Regions from separate parts of the Pseudoalteromonas sp. T1lg122 genome, predicted to be linked through region 3. Evidence: predicted binding sites of a transcription regulator. Region 3 holds the regulator's gene; each other region holds the start of a gene.
The links. The regulator sigma-54, encoded in region 3, starts transcription at its own class of promoters, with help from an activator protein. The targets are predictions, from matches to a motif close to GTTGGCACGNNNNTNGNNT.
Positions count from the first base shown of each region.

Region 1: a site for sigma-54 is predicted at 1,657-1,675, ahead of C2M33_RS09510 (TorF family putative porin). Genes of this name have one in related genera too.
Region 2: a site for sigma-54 is predicted at 4,975-4,993, ahead of flgB (flagellar basal body rod protein FlgB). Genes of this name have one in related genera too.

Region 1 covers NZ_PQCG01000010.1:11,769-18,468, forward strand. The annotation lists gene C2M33_RS09500 (helix-turn-helix transcriptional regulator) at 1-167, shown strand, start outside; gene C2M33_RS09505 (hypothetical protein) at 319-1,485, shown strand; gene C2M33_RS09510 (TorF family putative porin) at 1,773-2,450, shown strand; gene C2M33_RS09515 (aldo/keto reductase) at 2,514-3,410, opposite strand; gene C2M33_RS09520 (YIP1 family protein) at 3,578-4,288, shown strand; gene C2M33_RS09525 (efflux RND transporter periplasmic adaptor subunit) at 4,336-5,502, shown strand; gene C2M33_RS09530 (ABC transporter ATP-binding protein) at 5,502-6,209, shown strand; gene C2M33_RS09535 (ABC transporter permease) at 6,202-6,700, shown strand, end outside.
Region 2 covers NZ_PQCG01000034.1:442,004-448,703, reverse strand. The annotation lists gene C2M33_RS20240 (flagellar assembly protein FlgT) at 1-738, opposite strand, end outside; gene C2M33_RS20235 (LPP20 family lipoprotein) at 849-1,307, shown strand; gene flgN (flagellar protein FlgN) at 1,438-1,869, opposite strand; gene flgM (flagellar biosynthesis anti-sigma factor FlgM) at 1,862-2,182, opposite strand; gene flgA (flagellar basal body P-ring formation chaperone FlgA) at 2,261-2,965, opposite strand; gene C2M33_RS20215 (chemotaxis protein) at 3,108-4,040, shown strand; gene C2M33_RS20210 (CheR family methyltransferase) at 4,062-4,892, shown strand; gene flgB (flagellar basal body rod protein FlgB) at 5,028-5,438, shown strand; gene flgC (flagellar basal body rod protein FlgC) at 5,441-5,872, shown strand; gene C2M33_RS20195 (flagellar hook assembly protein FlgD) at 5,886-6,569, shown strand; gene flgE (flagellar hook protein FlgE) at 6,622-6,700, shown strand, end outside.
Region 3 covers NZ_PQCG01000031.1:97,453-104,152, reverse strand. The annotation lists gene kdsC (3-deoxy-manno-octulosonate-8-phosphatase KdsC) at 1-410, shown strand, start outside; gene lptC (LPS export ABC transporter periplasmic protein LptC) at 407-961, shown strand; gene lptA (lipopolysaccharide transport periplasmic protein LptA) at 951-1,472, shown strand; gene lptB (LPS export ABC transporter ATP-binding protein) at 1,469-2,194, shown strand; gene C2M33_RS11290 (RNA polymerase factor sigma-54) at 2,310-3,806, shown strand; gene hpf (ribosome hibernation promoting factor) at 3,834-4,121, shown strand; gene ptsN (PTS IIA-like nitrogen regulatory protein PtsN) at 4,125-4,577, shown strand; gene rapZ (RNase adapter RapZ) at 4,578-5,423, shown strand; gene C2M33_RS11270 (HPr family phosphocarrier protein) at 5,437-5,709, shown strand; gene mgtE (magnesium transporter) at 5,920-6,700, shown strand, end outside.

The sequences.
Region 1 (6,700 bases), on a different contig from region 3:
AGGGGTTATCGCAGCAAGAACTTGCTGATGCCATTGCAGTATCACGTAAAACCATTAGCACAGTTGAAACAGGCCGCTTTATACCCTCGGTGATTATCGCGTTAAAAATTGCTGCTCACTTTGAGCTCAGTGTTGAACAATTATTTACACTCGATGACAATGATTAATTAACCACGTCAGACGCAATCTTACTTATAAATTATCAGTAAGATTGCATCATTTCATTACTTCGGTATGATGCACGCCCCTGTTGTTTTTGCACCCTGTGTACTAAAATTAAACAACCCAATTTAGTCAAAACTGGAGTATCGATTAAGCATGAAGAAACTGCTTATTTCACCGTCAAAAATGGCGCTTGGCGAGCAAGAAAGTCAAATTTATCAAAACATCCTCAAGCAAGCCTCTGATATCAGCTTAAACCTAATGGCAGTTAAAGTAGAAAATCACCCTGAAGACTTTTTAGGTTGGTGCTATGAGCTATTAAGTGCAAGCCGCGATCGCATTAACTACGATCTGTTAGAAGATAAGCAATTACCGACACTTAAAAAACTTCATGACTTATTAATTTCTGCAATCAGCTTTTTGCAGCTAAAAACACTAAGGGTTGCGCCATGGCCTGTTATCGCAGGCTTCATCGAACAGCATAAAGAACTGATAGCGCTTGATGAGCAACTACGCTTGGCTAATTACCTTGCAGCAATTAAATCGCAATCACTCAAAGAAATGATCCCTGAAGACCGTTTAGCGTTTTCAGGTAAACACAGTGCTTCACTAGACCCAAGCAGCTATAACTTCGACGTTGAATGGTTTGCTTCTACCAAGAACGCAAAAGGTTTCCACCAAATGTTGAGTGATTTACCTGGCGCATTTGATGAAGCGCTTGCACACATTCCACTCGAGGGTGAAGTAACGCAAGAACATTATCAGCATTTTATGGTTGCTTACTTCATGGCATTTAATGGCAGCGATGAAAAACCAACGCTTGCTCCTGCTACTCGCTTACTTGCGATGCGCCGACCTGACGTGTTTACACCAATCGTAAATAGTAAGCTCGATGCTCTTTGTGCGGCATTAGGCATTACTAAGCTTAATAACCGCGATTTTGAGCGCTACTGGCAAGATGTTGTCGAAGCCATTCATAGTATGCCTTGGTTCAAAATGGCCAACGCAGCAAATGAGCTTGAACACTCTCTGGTTGAAATCAAAGCCCTATTACCGAGCTTCTTTTATTATGCAGATAAAAGTACCGCTGATAACTCAAACTATATTAAGTTGTTAAACAAACCTAAGAGTACCACGAGCTCAGCAGGTAAAAAGACCGTACGCCGTGGCAAAGAATCAGCTGAGATACTGGTAGACCGTGCACTAGCAAGCGATGATATCCCTGAACATATCAAAGCTAAGCGCGATTCAATCATCAGTGAAGTTGAAAAAGGCCGCAGCGTCGAAGAAACAATTAGTCTAATGCGTGCAATTTTCGGCTAAGTCACTCTCAAATAAGCAAAACCCGGTTGCTTCGCAATTGTGCAATCGGGTTATTTATTGCACCACACGTGTGCGCATGAATAATTCAAATAACCACCCCTTCCAAAATTAAACAAGCTTAAAAGTCTGTTTTTAAAGCGTTTAAGCATAAAATATCCCATACAAAATGAACTTGGCACAACCAGTGCAATATCGTATCCAGACAACACATAGAAAATGTCCTCAAATAATAACCAGACTGCAATCTGAAATGGGACAAAATCAACATAACAACAGGATACAGAAACATGCTAAAACTAAAAAAAACGGTCGCAGCAAGCGCCCTTGCGCTATTAACTTTGAGCTCAACATATAGCTATGCAGAAGTCACAGCAAACGCTGCGGCAACTTCAAACTACTTATGGCGTGGTCAAGAGCAAGGCGGTGGTGATGCTGCAATCCAGGGTGGTATCGACTACGCAAGTGAATCTGGCTTTTATGCAGGTACTTGGGTGTCGAATGCTAGCTGGGCTGACGACATGACTTACGAGCTAGACCTTTATGCTGGTTTTGGCGGTGAAATCAATGAAACCTTTAGCTACGATGTTGGCTACATTTATTATGCATACCCAGATGCAGCATCTTACACAGATGCAGACTTCTCAGAAATCTACGGTAGCATTAGCATGGGTAGCTTCACCTTTGGTGCAGCAATACTAGCAACATCAGCAGCAAGCGGTGACGGTACAGATTTTGGTGATTCACTTTATTTAAATGCTGACTACAGCTTCCCAGTTGGTAGTACCGGTGCAGAAATGGCCCTTCATTTAGGTCATTACTCAGGGGATTTCATTGGTGATGATGACATCATCGACTACGGCGTTTCAGTGTCGAAAGACGGCTTTACTTTCGGTCTTTCAGACAATGACATCGATGGTTCAGATGTAAAAGTGTACGTCGCTTACGCGGTTGACTTCACTTTATAAAGAATGTGTTACTTGCTGCAACACGAAGGGCCGTAAGGCCCTTTTCTCATTTTGGGCTGTACGTTAAGGCACACTATGACCAGTTGAGCCTTGCCAAATGCGATACCATTGTTCACGGTTCATTGTAAGCTGCTTAGCTTCAACCGCTGATTTAACACGCTCAATATTCCCCGTACCGAGTACCACAGACGGTGCACTTGGGTGCATTAACAGCCAAGCATAAACAACTTGATCAATGGCTGTCGCGCCAATTTCAGCACCAACCTGCTCTAGCACTGCACGTAAACGTACCGCTTTTTCATCATCACTTGAGAATATACGACCCCCAGCTAATGGTGACCAAAGCATAGGTTTGATATCGAGCAATTGGCATTGGTCTAAGCTGCCATCATCAAGCGCTTTCATTTCGTAAGGAGAAAACTCAATTTGATTGGTCACAAGCTCAAAGTCTAAACGCGACTGCAACAGGCTAAGTTGCGATGGCGTAAAATTAGATACACCAAAGTCAAGCACATCACCATTTGCTTTTAGGGTATTAAATGCTTGTGCCATTTCATCGGCGTTCATTAAGTAATCAGGGCGATGGATAAGTAATACATCTAAACGATCAGTGTTGAAGTTTTTAAGTGACTGCTGTGCTGAGGCAATTATATGCGCGGCACTTGAATCATAATGGTTTGCTTTGCCTTGCAATCCTAGGCTTGCAAACGCAGGCTTGATACCACACTTAGTGATTATTTTGATTTCATCACGAATACTTGGTTTTAGTTTAAGTGCTTTACCAAATTCGGCTTCACAACCGTATTCACCGTAGATGTCAGCATGATCGGTATGTGACACCCCCATCTCTATTGCATTTTCTAAAAAACTTAAGCATTGCTGTGGCGTTATCTGCCAATCTAACAAGCGCCAGAATCCTAATACCAACTCATCAATACAACGACCTTTGCTATTCACCATAACGACCTACTATTCCTAATAAATTCGACTCAAATTAATCCTTAAACCATATCACAGATTTACTAATCACAGCTGTTAACATACAGTTACAAAACAAATTGCTAATTTGTTACTAAACAGGATATTTTAGTACCTAAAAACAAATGTTATAAAACAAGGAATAAAAAATGAAATCATCAAATGTCATGACTGCTTTGGTTGATATTTTTATCAGCCCGAGCAAAGCTTTTAATGGCTTAAAAGAAGCAAAAGGTTGGTCTTTTGTTGCCTTTATCTTACTTGCCGGCATTCTCGCTGCCAGCATGTTTGCTTTTTACAATAAAGCTGACCCGCAATTTTTAATCGATCAACAAGTCGCTGTTGCCAGTGTAGATGCCACTATTGCAGAACAAAAAATGATTCGCCAAAGCATGGAGCAAACCATTGATTTGCAAGTTTGGTTTGCAATGTTTGGTGGCATTATTGGTCTAGCTGTTATCAATGCCCTGATGGCAGGCTATTACCTATTTGTATCGAAGCAAGACCCAGAAGCTAATTATGGTTATGGGGCTTGGTACGGCTTTGGTGTGTGGACTATGATGCCAATGATTATCTCAAGCCTTGGTTTACTCATCTTAGTATTAACTGCAAGTACTGACCAAATATCACAATCATTATTTAACTATGCTTCAATTAACCAACTTTTGATTGGCTTAGAAATTGGCCACCCATTTTACACCTTACTTGAAAGTCTCAATATCTTTTCTATTTGGGGCATTTTCATCGCAGCTATCGGTTTGAAGAGTTGGACTAATTTCACTTTCAATAAAGCGCTACTGTTTGCAGCCCTACCAAGTATTGTTATTTACGGTATTTGGACTGTAATCGCGCTCGTTTAATTCTGCTTTGAGCGGCAATATGCCGCTCTTAACATCAAGGAAGTAACATGAAAAAAGCCATTATAATTGGCCTCGCTGTTACAGCATTTGTCGCTTTACTAATCTCAAAACAAGTCACCGGCAATAAAGATGCACCAGAAATGCATATTGCAGAAGTTGAACAAGGCAATATTGCCGATTCAATTTTAGCCTCTGGTAACCTAGTCTTTAATACCCAAGTGCAACTGCGCTCAGAAGTGACAGGCCGTGTAGCTAAAGTGTTTGTCGAGGAAGGTGAAAGTGTCACTGAGGGCGATATTTTAATGCGCCTAGATACGACCGCGTTTGAATCTGAAGTTGCCCGCAACAAAGCCGTGCTTCGCGCGACCGAAATCGACATTAAGCATAGCGAAACCCGATTAAAAAATATCGAGCGTCAATTAAGCCGCCAAAAAGAGCTTTATGAAGTTGGCCTTGCTGGCCAAGAAGTGTATGAAAACCTACAAAATGCCCGCGATTTAGCAAAAATAGATATTGAAGCAAAACGTGAAGCTTACAACCAAGCCCAAGCATCATTATTGATTGCTGAAGACCGTTTAAATAAAAGCGTGTTTCGCGCTCCAATGAGTGGCCTACTTGCTTCGGTAAATATTAAAGAAGGTGAAACCGTTATTGCGGGAACAACCAACATTATTGGCTCAGACTTGATGCTAGTAGCCGATCCAAGCGCAATATTAGCCGAACTTCGAGTGGATGAAACCGATATCGCCGGTATCAAATTAGACCAACATGCAGATATCTATGCCGCCGCTTACCCAAATCAACCTTTTACTGGCAAAGTAATAAACATTGGCACATCAGCAAAAAATCAAGCCGGTTCACAAGGCTTATCATTTAAAGTCAAAGTACTACTTGATGCCACTGACCGCCAGCTATATGCCGGAATGAGTTGCCGCGCAGAAATCGCCACGAGCATTGCCGAAAATGGCTTAAAACTCCCCATCGAAGCCATTCAAAAAGAGGATGATAGCTACTTTGTCTGGAAGCTTAATACAGATAACACAGTAACTAAAACACCTGTTACGGTAGGTATTTCTTCAGATATCGAACAAGCGCTAACCAGTGGAGTTTCTCAGGGAGATCGTATTGTTATCGGCCCTGCTAGACCACTTAGTTCACTTAAAGAGGGTGATACGGTAGCCGTTAGAAACAGCCCTGAAAAAGGTGCTAAATAATGTCTGCGGTGATCAAGCTCAGCAATATCAATAAACAATACAAAATGGGCGAACAAGTTTTCAAAGCCCTTGATGATATTAATATTGAAATTGCTCAAAATGAGTATGTTGCCATTATTGGCCCTTCGGGTTCAGGTAAATCAACCCTGATGAACTTGCTTGGCTGTTTAGATACTCCCACCAGTGGTGACTACTATTTAAAAGATAAGTTAGTAAAGCGCATGACCGAAACGGAGCTTGCTCACCAACGTAATGAAAGTGTTGGCTTTATTTTTCAAAGTTTCAATTTATTACCACGAGCATCCGCTCTTGAAAATGTTATGCAGCCTTTGGTGTATCGATTTATCTCTGCCAAAGAGCGAAAACAACAAGCGCTCGAATCATTACAACGGGTCGGCCTTGGCGATAAGGTCAATCATCTTTCGAGCCAGCTTTCTGGTGGCCAACGTCAACGTGTCGCTATTGCTCGCGCTCTAGTTACTAAACCCCACATTCTACTTGGTGATGAGCCTACCGGTAACCTAGATAGTAAAACCACCACTGAGATCATGGCGCTGTTTGATGAGCTTCATAACGAAGGGCACACCATTATTTTGGTTACTCACGAACAAGATATTGCTGATCACTGCCAACGGGTTATTCGTTTGGTTGATGGCAAGGTTGTCAGTGATACCCGAAAAGGTGAAGGAGCAAGGCAACATGTTTAAATCTGCTATCGCTGTAATGGAAGGAACAAAAGCCGCATTGATGGCAATAAAAGCCAATGCAATGCGCAGTGCCCTTACCTGCTTGGGCATTATTATTGGAGTTGCTGCGGTTGTGACCGTGGTGGCAGTAATGCAAGGGTTTACCAAACAAATTAATGATCAGCTTGCTGATATGTCTCCCGATGTCACCAATATCAAACCTTACACAAGTATGGAAAAAGAAATGGTGGGGCAACAAGCAAAGCTGACTTACAACGACTTTTTAACTCTAAAAGCACGCGTTAAAGAAGCCGAAACTTTTACTGCACTGATGTTTACTTGGCGCTTTTCTGGCGCAGCTGAGTATGGCAATAAAAGCCATGCTTCTCGGGTAATGGGCACCGAGCAAGACTACCAAAAAGCTTACCGCACCTACCCAGAACTCGGCCGATTTATTCGCGCAGAAGATGATGAAAAACGGCGTCGAGTGGCATTTATCGGCCCTTCAATTA
Region 2 (6,700 bases), on a different contig from region 3:
GCCATCAAATAATACATAATCCACTTTGTATGCACGCTTGAAACTATCATCTTGCCAAAATGCATAGTCATTGTTGATCTTATGATTAACCGATAAATCACGAATACGGCTCAGTAATACATATTGCGAATTACTGCGGCTAGTGATCTCCTCAAGTAGCGCATTACTGTAATCGTATTGCTGAGTGAAAAAATGGTCTACTCGCAGCGGCATATTGTAATAGGCTGTCGGTTTAGCCGCCATTTGGGTATTACCTAAGCTGGCATATAAGTGCTCACTGATGGCTTTATTTACGTCAAAAATTTGGCCCATACGCGCTTGCTCGCGATTGGCAAGTTGGCTTTGTGTTACGGCAATAAATTTGGTGTATTGGTTTGCTGGGCATTCTTCAGCTTGAGCAAAAATATCGAGGCGAAGCGTGATGGCATAGGTGTCGTTATGGCGGTCTTCGCTGATCAATTCTATTTTTTGGATTTCACCGTGGCTGCTTATTTTCAGTTGATCTTGTGTCAAAACCCCGTCAACTAGAGTCTGAACAGAGCTCACACGAGCGCCAGAAAACACTAAAGCCTGAGTTATGGCATCTTTAATAGCGGCAGATTTGGCTTGGCTTGTATCGCCATTTTTCACTACCGCATGGCCTGTAGACTCAAACCACTGAGCTAAGCTATTGTTAGAAAACAAAATTGTAAAGGCTAAGCCAAGACCTTTTAAGCTGGCTATTGTTTTATTTTTCATGCTGACACCTAGCATTAAAACCAATGAATAACCTAAATGAGCAAGGACTGTACCACAGTGGCATTAAACGTGCATATTTGTAGCCAAAGAGTTTTAAGCGGAAGCAAATTATGCGAGCACTTCTATTCGGTGGGCTGGTTGCCTGCGCAGCACTAACCGGCTGCAGTAGTATTTTTGATAAACATGTAGAATACACTTACATTGAGCCAGATAGCTACCCAGTGCTTAAAGCGGTGGGGTATGCGCCAATTAGTGCTCAACCAGGTAGCAATGAATCGCAGCGAACTTTACTTGCGATTAAAGCCTCAAAGCTTGAAGCGTATCGCGAGCTTGCTGAGCAAGTTTACGGGCAAAAAATTTCCGCAGGCACCACAGTACAAAACAGTGTTGCTCATAACGATCAATTACAAAGCCAAGTACAAGGTGTGATCAAAGGGGCGCAGGTTATTAAAACCTACGCAGTAGGGGATACCTACGCAACTGAATTACAGCTTGATATGAAACGAGTACACGACTTATACATTGGTGAAGTAAAGCCACGCCAAGTGAAAAAAGTAACGTATTATTAGGTGCAACTTAGTCTAGCTGTAACCTATTGGCTTGCAACGTAAGTTCAAAGCATAAGTTCAGTAAATTCTGCGAGCATTAAAAAAGCGCGATAACTCATTAGTTGTCGCGCTTTTTTAATGGAAATGACATTTAGGCTTTCAAGTTGTGTACGATTTTCTTATCGCCTTGAATCACGCTGCCACCTTGGTCGTAGGTCATCGATGATGGAGCGCCAATTAAAATATCTTTAAGTTGCTTGACACTTAGCTGTGCTTGATGAGCCGCATGGGCGTTTACATCGTTTTTCTTTTTGCAGCTAGTCAGTAGGGTGTTTACTTGTTTGATAAGTGCACTTACTTCGTCATCTTGCGATTCGTTGTGTGCAACAAGTTTTTGGACGTCTTTATCAATTGTTTGAATTTGCTGGAGCAAAGAGATTTTTTGTTGGGCAATACTCTTTAATCCTTCGCCACGCTTTGCAGCAATGGCTGTCAGTTCATCATCTAAAAGCGCAGCAATAGACTCCAAGCACGAAACTTGTTGTGTTAGTTTGCTAGCAATTAAATGATTATGATCAGCCATACACATCAAACTCGAATGCGGCGATGTTCTTCGCTAGTTTTTCAGCATCAATTTGGTATTTACCTTCACTGATTGCTTTTTTCAGCTCAGCAACTTTGTTGCTGTCGAAGCCTGATGACTGCTCAGCTTTTTCTTGCAAAGATTTAAGCTGTCTAGCTTGAGGAGTTAAGCTCACAGAATCTGCACTTGCTTTTGGTGCGGCCGATTTCGCAGCGGCTGCATTAGCATTATCTTTTTGTAAATCAAGCTTTTTTTGCTTGGTATTTGTCAACACAGAAGTTTGTTGTTGACCATTATTGACATTGCTTACCATAATTTTGACCTATACATTACCCAACATATGCCTTTATATCGGCGGGCACAGCGGATACTTTAGCATAAATATAAAAAATTAAATATTTACTTGTACAGACTCGACCCCATCCACACGTGCATTTAATACTTTACCTGATTTTTTGTTTTTTACACGTACTAATTCGTCTAACGTACCATCTTCTAAAGCAATTCCAGTGGTTTTAATTCTCAAACCGCCTAACGAAGCATAAATAGTAACGTTATCGCCTTTACAAACCATACAAACCTGGCTCATAACAATAGGTGTGCCATCACGTAAATTGCGCTTACTGCGACTACCAATGAGTATAGTCTCATCTTGTACATATTGCGTTCTGACAAATTGTTTAGGTTTCATTTCTAGGCGCAAGTGCTCTGCTCGAATAACCTCGCCACGTGCTAAATTAGTGGTAACAACAACCACAGGTTCGAGCTCTATAATGCGAACGTGAACGTATTGGGTCCAACTATTTAAGTCTTGGCACTTAAGTTGTACAGTTACCTGCCGATTAAAAGGAGGCTCTGTCGGTAACTCTTTGTTTATTGGTGACTCACACAGTCTCTCTGGAATGCGACCATCTAATGGTAAAGCACTAATTTGCGGTGTGGTGTCCAGATCAGGGAGCTGTTCACTAACAAAATCGACAGCGATTTGTTGAAGTTGCTCGTTATTATAAACTTCAGCCTGTAGTTGTGTTGCAAACAACAGGCTAGTAAGAAAATAAAAAACACTGTATCTTCGGCTTTTTTTTAACAAACTCATATTGTTTCGACTATGCTTATTGTTGAAAACAAGGTATAAATATTTTGCGTCAAAAAACAGACGCTTCGTAACCTTATGTAGCTTTAACACAAAGAAGGCAATTATTGTTCCAGCTCTGATTGTTTATCTTTAGGAGATTGAAATGGCAGGCATTTTAGACTCAGTTAACCAGCGTACTCAGTTGGTTGGGCAAAACCGCCTTGAATTACTATTATTCAAACTCAGAGGGCGACAACGCTTTGGTATCAACGTGTTTAAAGTAAGAGAGGTTCTGCAATGCCCACCACTTACTAACATGCCAAAATCAAATGCGTACATTCGTGGTGTTGCGCATATCCGTGGTCAGACTATCTCAGTGATTGATTTATCGATGGCTGTGGGTGGCCCTGCAATCGAAAACATTAAAGACAGTTTTATCATCATTGCCGAGTATAACCGTTCAGTGCAAGGTTTCTTAGTTGGCGGTGTTGAACGTATCGTTAATATGAACTGGGAAAAAATAATGCCGCCACCATCAGGTGCTGGTCGTTATTCATACCTAACAGCAGTCACAGAAATTGAGAACGAGTTAGTTGAAATTCTTGACGTTGAAAAAATCTTAAATGAAATTTGCCCAGTGAACACCGAAGTGAGTGCTGAGGTTGTTGGTGATGGCGAAATTCAGCGTGATTTAGGTGAGCGTATCGTCTTTATTGCAGATGACTCTGCGGTCGCTCGAAATCAAGTGAAACGAGCGCTTGAACCGTTAGGTGTGCAAACTGAGCTTGCTAAAAACGGTAAAGAAGCATTACTACGTTTACGCGAGATTGCTCAGCTGGATTGTAAAAATGATATCACTGAGCGCGTTGGCTTATTGATATCAGATGTAGAAATGCCAGAAATGGATGGTTATACACTGACCGCCGAAATCAAAGCAGATCCAAAATTATCACCTTTACATGTGATCTTGCATACCTCTCTAAGTGGGGTATTTAACCAAGCAATGATCGAAAAAGTAGGTGCCGATGATTTTATTGCAAAATTTAACCCAGATGAATTAGCAACAGCTGTGAAAAAGTGGGTTCATTGTGATTAATTATTTATAGGTGGTATTACTTTGGAAAATAAGCATTTACAACAAAGCGAATACGATCAATTCCGCTCTTTCTTAGAGCAACAATGTGGCATCGTGCTTGGTGACAACAAACTGTATTTAGTTAAAAGTCGTCTTGCACCGCTGATGGCTCGCTTTAATGTTGAGTCATTATCACAGTTGGTAAGTAAAACTTTAAGTCCTCACGAGAGGCAGCTTCGTGCCGCTGTGGTTGATGCGATGACCACCAATGAAACGCTTTGGTTTCGTGATCAATACCCGTTTGAATTATTGAAAACTAAGCTGTTTCCTGAGCTTAAAGATGTGCGTAGGCCACTTAAAATATGGTCAGCGGCAAGTTCATCAGGGCAAGAGCCGTATTCAATTGCCATGTCGGTTGCCGAGTTTCAGTCTAAAAATCCGGGAGTATTAAAAATGGGTGCGCAAATAATTGGCACTGATATTTCTAATACCATGCTTGATATGTGTAAAAATGCTGAGTATGACGCCTTGGCACTTGCTCGCGGTCTGTCGATGGAAAGACGTCAAAAATTCTTTAAAGACAGCGGCAATGGAATGGCTCAGGTTATTGACCCAATAAGAAAAATGGTCAGCTTTAGACATTTAAACTTATTGGATTCATACGCTTTAATGGGCAAGTTTGACATTATATTCTGCCGCAATGTGTTGATTTACTTCTCACCGGAAGTAAAAGCGAAAATCATTGCACAGTTTGCGCAAGCTTTAAACCCAAAAGGCTACCTGTTTTTAGGTGCGTCAGAGTCAATGGCGGGCTTAAGTGATAGCTTTGATATGGTTCGTTGTAACCCGGGTATCATCTATCAGAAAAAGTAAACTCTCCTTAGCAACCTAGTTCTTAGGTTGCTAAATAAACCTATTTTTCAACATCTTATATAATTAAAAATCACTCTTTATTTTTGGCTTACCTTTTGCATTATCCCCTGTAGAGTCAATTTTTTGGAGATGGTTATGGCTATCAGTTTTGATAAAGCATTTGGTGTTCATCCTCATGCGATGTTGATCCGTTCACAACGCGCTGAGTTATTAGCGACAAATATCGCTAATGCTGATACGCCGGGCTACAAAGCGAAAGATATCGATTTTGCCTCGGCATTAAAAGCGGCAAAAAGCAACCAACAGGGCGGCAACAGCATGGTTCGAACCGATGCAAAACATATTGCCGGAGGCAGTCGTTTTGTTGGTGGTGCAGAAATGTTTCGTACGCCAAATCAAGCAGATACAGGTGATGGTAACTCTGTTGATATACAAGTGGAACGAAACTTGTATGTACAAAACTCATTAGAGTATCAGGCAAGCCTGCAATTTATGAGTAGTAAAATTTCAGGCCTTAAAAAAGCCCTCGGTAGTCAAGGAGCTTAATCATGAGTTTGTATAATGTTTTTGATATTTCAGCAACCGGTATGACCGCGCAAAATGTTCGCCTAAATACCACAGCCAGTAATATCTCGAATGCGAATACGATTAGTTCTAGCCAAGACAAAACGTACCGAGCGCGCCATCCTGTTTTTGCCGCTGAGTTGACTAAAGCGTCATCATCACAAAGCAATCCTCAGGGCTCTTCTGTAGGCGTTAAAGTGTTAGGCATTGTAGAGAGCGATAAGCCACTACAAATTGAATATAACCCGAACCACCCAAGTGCGGATGAAAACGGTTATATCTACAAACCTAACGTTAATGTCGTAGAAGAAATGGCAAATATGATTTCTGCCTCTCGCTCTTACCAAACAAATGTGCAAGTTGCTGATGCAGCTAAGCAAATGTTAAGTAAAACACTGTTGTTAGGACAACGGTAATCGAGGATAAGTTATGAGTAACGACATCAGCTCTGCATCATCATCCTATTTGGATAGCTTGCGTTGGAATCAAAGCAATACGCAAACAACTGAAGAAGACAACAACACGCTTTCTCAGGAAGATTTCTTTTCGTTGTTAACACAGCAGTTGTCGTTCCAGGATCCGAGTAATCCAGCAGATAACGATCAAATGATTGCGCAAATGACGAACTTCACTATGGCTGAAGGTATTTCAAACTTAAATGAAAAGTTTGATTCACTCACTGCGTCAATGACATCGAACTCTGCATTACAAGCTTCAACACTTGTGGGAAAACAAGCACTGCTTGAATCTGACACCATTGATTTTGATGGTGAAAATGCAGCAAAAGGCTCGGTGGTTGCAGAAACAGCGGTTGAAACACTGACGCTGAGAATTACAGATTCATCAGGCCAGTTAGTACGCACCATTGATTTAGGCTCTCAGTCAGCAGGTGCACTGCGTTTTGAGTGGGATGGCAAAGATAACGATGGCAATGTACTCCCTGAAGGTGAGTATGACATCAGTGCTGAAGGCTATGTAAATGGTGACTACAGCAGCCTGCCAATGGCGACCTTTAAAAATATTGAAAGTGTCAATATCAATGGTAGCAGCGGCATTATCGTAAATACAAAAGAGGGTGCGGTTAGGCTGACTGATATAGCTGAAATCGCATAAGTAAAAAAAGGTTTGGGTTAGCTTAGGCTAAGAGATAGGTTAGAGGTGAGTTATGAGCTTCAATATTGCATTAACAGGTTTAGCAGCCGCGCAAAAAGATTTAGACGTTACCGCAAATAACATTGCGAACG
Region 3 (6,700 bases):
CGTTCAATACAAAAGATGGCTTTGGCATCAAAGCGCTTATTAATAGTGGTTTTGACGTCGCGGTGATTACTGGCCGCCATTCACAAATAGTTCAGCAGCGAATGACTAGCCTAACAGTTCAGCACATTTATCAGGGACAAGAAGATAAGCTGATTGCTTATCAAGAGTTAAAAGATAAACTGGCGCTGACAGATGAACAAATTGCCTATATTGGTGATGATGGTCCAGACTTACCAGTAATGGAAAAAGTGGGGTTTGCTGTTGCTGTAAACGATGCACACCCGCTTATTAAAAAGCTGGCTCATTACACCACGTTATTACCGGGTGGCTTTGGAGCCGTGCGTGAATTAACTGATTTACTGATGTTAGAAAACGGCAAGCCGTTAACTAGCGATGGAACCAGCGCATGAATATAGCCCGTATTTTACTGAGTATTGTTTTTGTTTGTTGCATGGTGTGGTTATGGTACCCGTACTTTAATCAATCAACAGACGCAATAAGTAGTGAAGACGAGATCATAGCATCGCCTGATTATACAGCCGTTGCCTTAAAGCAAACTGCGTATGACGAACAAGGCAAAATTAGTCATAAGGTGGCGGCCGCCAAAATGGAGTTGTATCAACAATTAGGGTTTACCTTTTTTGAACAACCAATTTTTACGATTTATGGCGACCAGCAGGTATGGCAAGTAAAAGCCAAAGAAGCCACTTTATACGAAAACGATCAGCTGATTTTTGAAGGGGATGTGGTTGCTAAAAACTTAACCCACAACGGCATGATCGAAGATATTAAAGCTGAAAACATTAATGTCGACATTGATAAAATGACCATGTTTTCTAAGCAACCTGTGACGCTAACAGGACCGAATTTAAAGATTACCGGGAAAGGCTTAAAAGCCGATCTAAAAACCGAAATTGTTGAGTTAACTAACCATACACGAACCATATACTATGACCAATAAACTTAAGAAACTACTCCTGATCCCAAGCTTATTGATCGCGTTTTCAGGCGCGGCTGCTGAGCAAACTGGCGCACAAATTAGCATTAGCTCAGACCGCCAAGTTGGTAAACTAAAAGATGGCGTTGGCATATTCGAAGGTAACGTAGAGATCGTGCATGGTAATCGTCGTATTACAGCTGAGCGTCTTGAAGCACACGGTGGAGACACCGAAGGCACTGTCGAATTAATTATCGCGACAGGTAATCCTGCTTATTTCGAAGAAAAGCAAGCTGATGGCACCGTAATGAGCGCCAGTGCACAAGAAGTACGTTACGATGTTGCGAAACGCTTCTTAACACTCAATGGCGAAGCTGAAGTCACTCAATCGGGTCAAAAAGTAACGGCCAAAAGCATTACCTACGATATGGCTCAACAGCTGATCAGCGCAGAAAAAGACGAAAACTCAACAGATCGCGTACACACGATCCTCGTTCCAGTTGAAAACAAAAAAGATAACAAAGGCCAACCATGAGCACATTAAAAGCAGAGCTTTTAGCTAAGAGCTACAAAGGCCGCCAAGTGGTTAAAAATGTAGGCCTTGAAGTTGAAGCTGGCAGCATTGTTGGTTTACTTGGTCCAAATGGCGCAGGTAAAACGACAACCTTCTATATGATTGTAGGCTTAGTACCTAGCGACAAAGGTAAAATCAGCATTGATGATAACGACATTACGCTTTTACCAATGCATAGCCGCGCACGTTTAGGTATTGGTTATCTGCCGCAAGAGTCGTCAATTTTTAGAAAGTTGACGGTTTATCAAAACTTGATGGCAATTTTAGAAACCCGTAAAGATCTAAATAAAACCACCCGCGAAGAAACGCTAAACAGCTTACTCGACGAATTTAGCATTCAACATATCCGTGACAGCCAAGGTATGGCGCTGTCAGGTGGCGAACGTCGCCGCGTTGAAATTGCTCGCGCATTAGCCGCAAATCCTAAATTTATCCTTTTAGATGAGCCTTTTGCTGGTGTTGATCCAATTTCAGTGTTAGATATAAAGAAAATTATTGAGCACCTAAAAAACCGCGGTATTGGGGTACTCATTACTGACCATAATGTTAGAGAAACCCTTGATGTTTGTGAAAAAGCCTACATTGTTTCTCATGGGGAGCTAATTGCATCAGGCACACCTGAGCACGTATTAGCTGACCAAACTGTACGTGATGTATATCTAGGCGAGCAATTCAGGCTGTAACCATTACGCCACCGACTAGAGCATCTGCTAGACTTATAACAATGACAATAAATCGATAATTTTTTAACTGTCACAGCACAGTCATCGATAACTTAAAAAGGATTGTTAGGGATACATGAGGCAATCATTACAGCTGCGCATGGGCCAGCAACTTACAATGACTCCACAACTGCAACAAGCGATTCGTTTGTTGCAGCTCAGTACATTGGATCTCCAGCAAGAAATTCAAGAAGCGCTTGATAGTAATCCCCTACTTGAAGTGGAAGAGGCTGATTACAACGAAGAAAGTATCGGTAAGAATGAGCAAAAAGCTGAATCTGACGATATGCAACTAAGCGCGTCTGCAGAAGAAGCACCTAGCGAATACGAGCAAGAAAGCAGTGACGCCCTCAATAAAGACACCGTAAGTGATGACTTAGCAATGGACGTCACGTGGGACGAGTACATGAGTGCTGCCCCATCAACATCATCAGGACCTATGCCTGAAGATGAGTCTATTTACCAAGGCGCATCAACTGAAACCCTACAAGAATACCTAATGTGGCAATTACAGCTCACGCCATTTAGCCCAACTGACGAAGCGATTGCCGTAGCCATAGTAGAAGCCATAGACGACTCAGGTATTTTAACGATCAGCTGTGAAGATATTGTCGAAAGCTTTAATCAAAATAACGATGAAGAAGAAATCGAACTTGATGAAGTTGAAGCGGTCTTAAAAAGAATACAATTATTCGATCCTGTTGGTATTGGCGCGCGCAGTTTACAAGAATGCCTGTGTATTCAGCTTCGTCAATTTGACGCTAGCACACCATATTTAGCTGAAACTAAAATGGTTTTATCTGAGCATATCGAATTATTAGCGAGTCGCGACTATCGCACTTTGATGAAAAAGACTAAGCTTAAAGAAAATGAGCTTAAAGAAGTGATGACGCTTATTCACAGCTTAAATCCTAAGCCTGCGGATAGCATAGTACGCGAAGAGTCTGAGTACGTTATACCTGATGTATCAGTGAAAAAAGTAAAAGGTCGCTGGGTGGTTGAGTTAAACCCAGATTGTATGCCAAAGATTAGAGTAAACAGCCAATATGCGGCTATGTCTCGCTCAGTAAAATCGAGTAGCGACAGCCAATTTATTCGCTCTCACTTACAAGAAGCAAAGTGGTTTATTAAGAGCTTAGAAAGCCGTAACGATACGTTATTAAAAGTAACCAACTGTATCGTTCAACAACAACAAGCTTTCTTTGAGCACGGCCCTGAAGCGATGAAGCCGATGGTGCTAAATGATGTTGCTGAAATGGTCGAAATGCATGAATCGACAATTTCACGTGTAACAACGCAAAAATATATGCATACCCCGAGGGGTATTTTTGAGTTGAAATATTTCTTCTCAAGCCATGTCAGCACCGAAAATGGTGGTGAGTGTTCTTCTACGGCAATACGCGCTTTAATCAAGAAGTTAGTGGCCGCAGAAAACTCAGCTAAACCATTGAGTGATAGTAAAATTGCAGATATATTGGCTGAGCAAGGAATTAAAGTAGCTAGACGTACAATTGCAAAATATCGTGAGTCTCTAGCAATACCTCCGTCTAATCAGCGCAAGAGTTTGATTTAGACGTTTTACATAGAAGGAAAAATGCTTATGCAACTAAATTTAACTGGTCGTCATGTAGAAATCACTGATTCATTAAGAGACTATGTAAACACCAAGTTTGCGAAACTAGAAAGGCATTTTGACCATATAAATAATGTTCATGTCATTCTAGATGTAGAAAAATTAAGCCAAAAAGCAGAAGCAACTTTACATGTAAACGGAGGCGAATTGTTCGCTTCTACAGAACATCAAGATATGTACGCAGCCATTGACTCACTGATCGATAAGCTTGATCGCCAAGTCATTAAACACAAAGAGAAATTAGCTCGACATTAAATTATGAAACTAAGTTCACTTACTAACCAGGACTGCAGCAAAGCTGCGGTCCTTTTTAATAGCAAAAAAAGAATTCTTGAATATATCAGCGAACTGGCCCACCAGCAGCTTCCTCATTTATCGCAACAAGATATCCTAGATGCTTTGCTCAACCGAGAAAAACTAGGCAGCACCGGCATCGGTCGCGGTATTGCTATTCCCCATGGTCGAATGAGCGGTGCCGATGAACCCCATGCGTTTATCATAGTGAGTGAATCACCCATCAATTTTGATGCTATTGATAACCGCCCGGTTGATATATTTGTGGCACTCATCGTACCAGATGGTGACTGTCAGCTTCACCTAAAGACCTTATCAACAATTGCTGATAGACTTAAAGATAAAGAATTTTGTAAACAGTTACGCAGTGCTACAACCGATCAGCAACTGTTTCAGGTCATATCAGCAGAGGCATAAATGGAATTAATCATTATCAGCGGTCGCTCAGGCTCAGGTAAATCGGTCGCTTTACGAGTACTTGAAGACTTAGGCTATTATTGCGTTGATAATATTCCAGTGAATTTGCTGCCTTCACTCGTACGTAGCGTATCTGATAATTACGATAAAATAGCAGTCAGTATCGACGTACGTAACTTACCGAAAGAGCAGCAAGAATTTAATGATATTCTTGAATACCTACCAGGGTTTGCAAACCCAACGCTATTTTACTTAGATAGTGATGATCAAACCCTGATAAAGCGCTTTTCAGAAACACGCCGCTTACATCCATTATCGATTGATTCTTTGCCACTCGATCTTGCTATTAAACAAGAAAAAATATTGCTCGATGTGCTGATCACCCGCGCTGATTTTATGATTGACACCACCGATTTGAGTGTTCATCAGTTAGCTGAATCAATTCGCGAAAAGATCTTAGGTAAAAAAGATAAAAAGCTGATTATTACCTTTATGTCGTTTGGCTTTAAGCACGGTATACCAAAAGAAGCTGACTACGTATTTGATGCACGCTTTTTACCTAATCCACACTGGGAGCCAGATTTAAAGCCGCTAACAGGCCTTGATCAACCAGTAAAAGATTATCTTGCGAGCCACAGCATAGTGCAAAAGTTCACATGGCAAATACAGACCTTTGTGCAAACATGGTTGCCACATTTAGAGCGCAATAACCGCAGTTACCTAACTATTGCAATTGGTTGTACCGGTGGCCAACACCGCTCTGTTTATTTAGCGCAAACAATTGGTGAAAGCTTTGCGAAAAGCCATGCCAATGTAAAAATTCGTCACCGTGAACAAGACATTTAATTAGGCACCTAGAATGCACGCTGAAGATACTTTTTTAATTCAAAATAAACTTGGTTTACATGCTCGTGCTGCCACTGTTTTGGCGCAATTAGCGCTGCAATTTGATGCCAAAATTACCCTTTATCAAGACGATAAAGAAGCCGAAGGCGACAGCGTGTTAGCGTTAATGCTACTTGAAAGCAGCCAAGGTAAAGAAGTTCGCGTTGTATGCGAAGGCCCGGATGCTGATGCCGCATTAACGGCAATTGGCGAATTAATTGCGCAACGCTTTCACGAGCAAGAATAGCATTTGCTAAGCCTTCGGGGTTTACGGTAAACTTAATTCGGATATTTAAAATTCCCTTTAAATATCCTACTTTTATATCGCTCGCTTCTCTAAATTACAAAACTCTTAATAAATTTATCGCAGTGCGACGATATCTCTGCAAATACACCACAAAGCAACTATGCTGATTTGCTTAGCCTATTTAAACTTTTTTCAGTTGTAAGGACGCCAATGCCAGAAGCCTTTGAACAAGATTACCCACTACAACAACTCAAACAAGTGACCAAGTCACTCAATAGTGGTCAATTTGTTCAAGTGCGCGGTATGTTAGCTAAAACGGCGCCTTGTGATACAGCCCTTTTACTTGAATCTTCTCCTCATAAAATTCGTCGTATGCTTTGGCAACTGGTTGACCCAGATGTCCGCGGTGATGTTCTAGAAGAACTGTCTGAAGATGTACGTCTTGGCATTATTGCCCAGATGGAGCCTGAGCACATCGCTGCAGCCACAGAAGACATGGACGACGATGACTTAGGTGAAGTCCTACGTAGTCTTCCTGATACCGTATATCAAGACGTTGTCAGTGCCATGGACTCGCAAGATAGAGAGAGAGCAACGCAAGCACTTTCTTATCAAGAGCGCTCAGCCGGTGCCTTGATGAACAGCGATACGGTAACCATTCGTCCAGATGTTACCCTCGATGTAGTATTACGCTATTTACGCTTAAGGGGCGAATTACCAGAGGGCACTGATGATCTGTACGTGGTAGATAAGCATAATTGCTTTTTAGGGGCGCTCTCGTTAACCACCCTACTCACTAATTCATCCGATAAAGTTGTCAGAGACTTAATGGATGAAGATTGTGAGTCAATTCCAATTTCGATGGATGAAAGTGATGTCGCGCAACTGTTCGAACGACACAACTGGATTTCAGCCCCTGTTGTTGATGATAACGCCCACTTGCTTGGTCGTATTACCATCGATGATATCGTTGACGTAATCCGTGAAGATG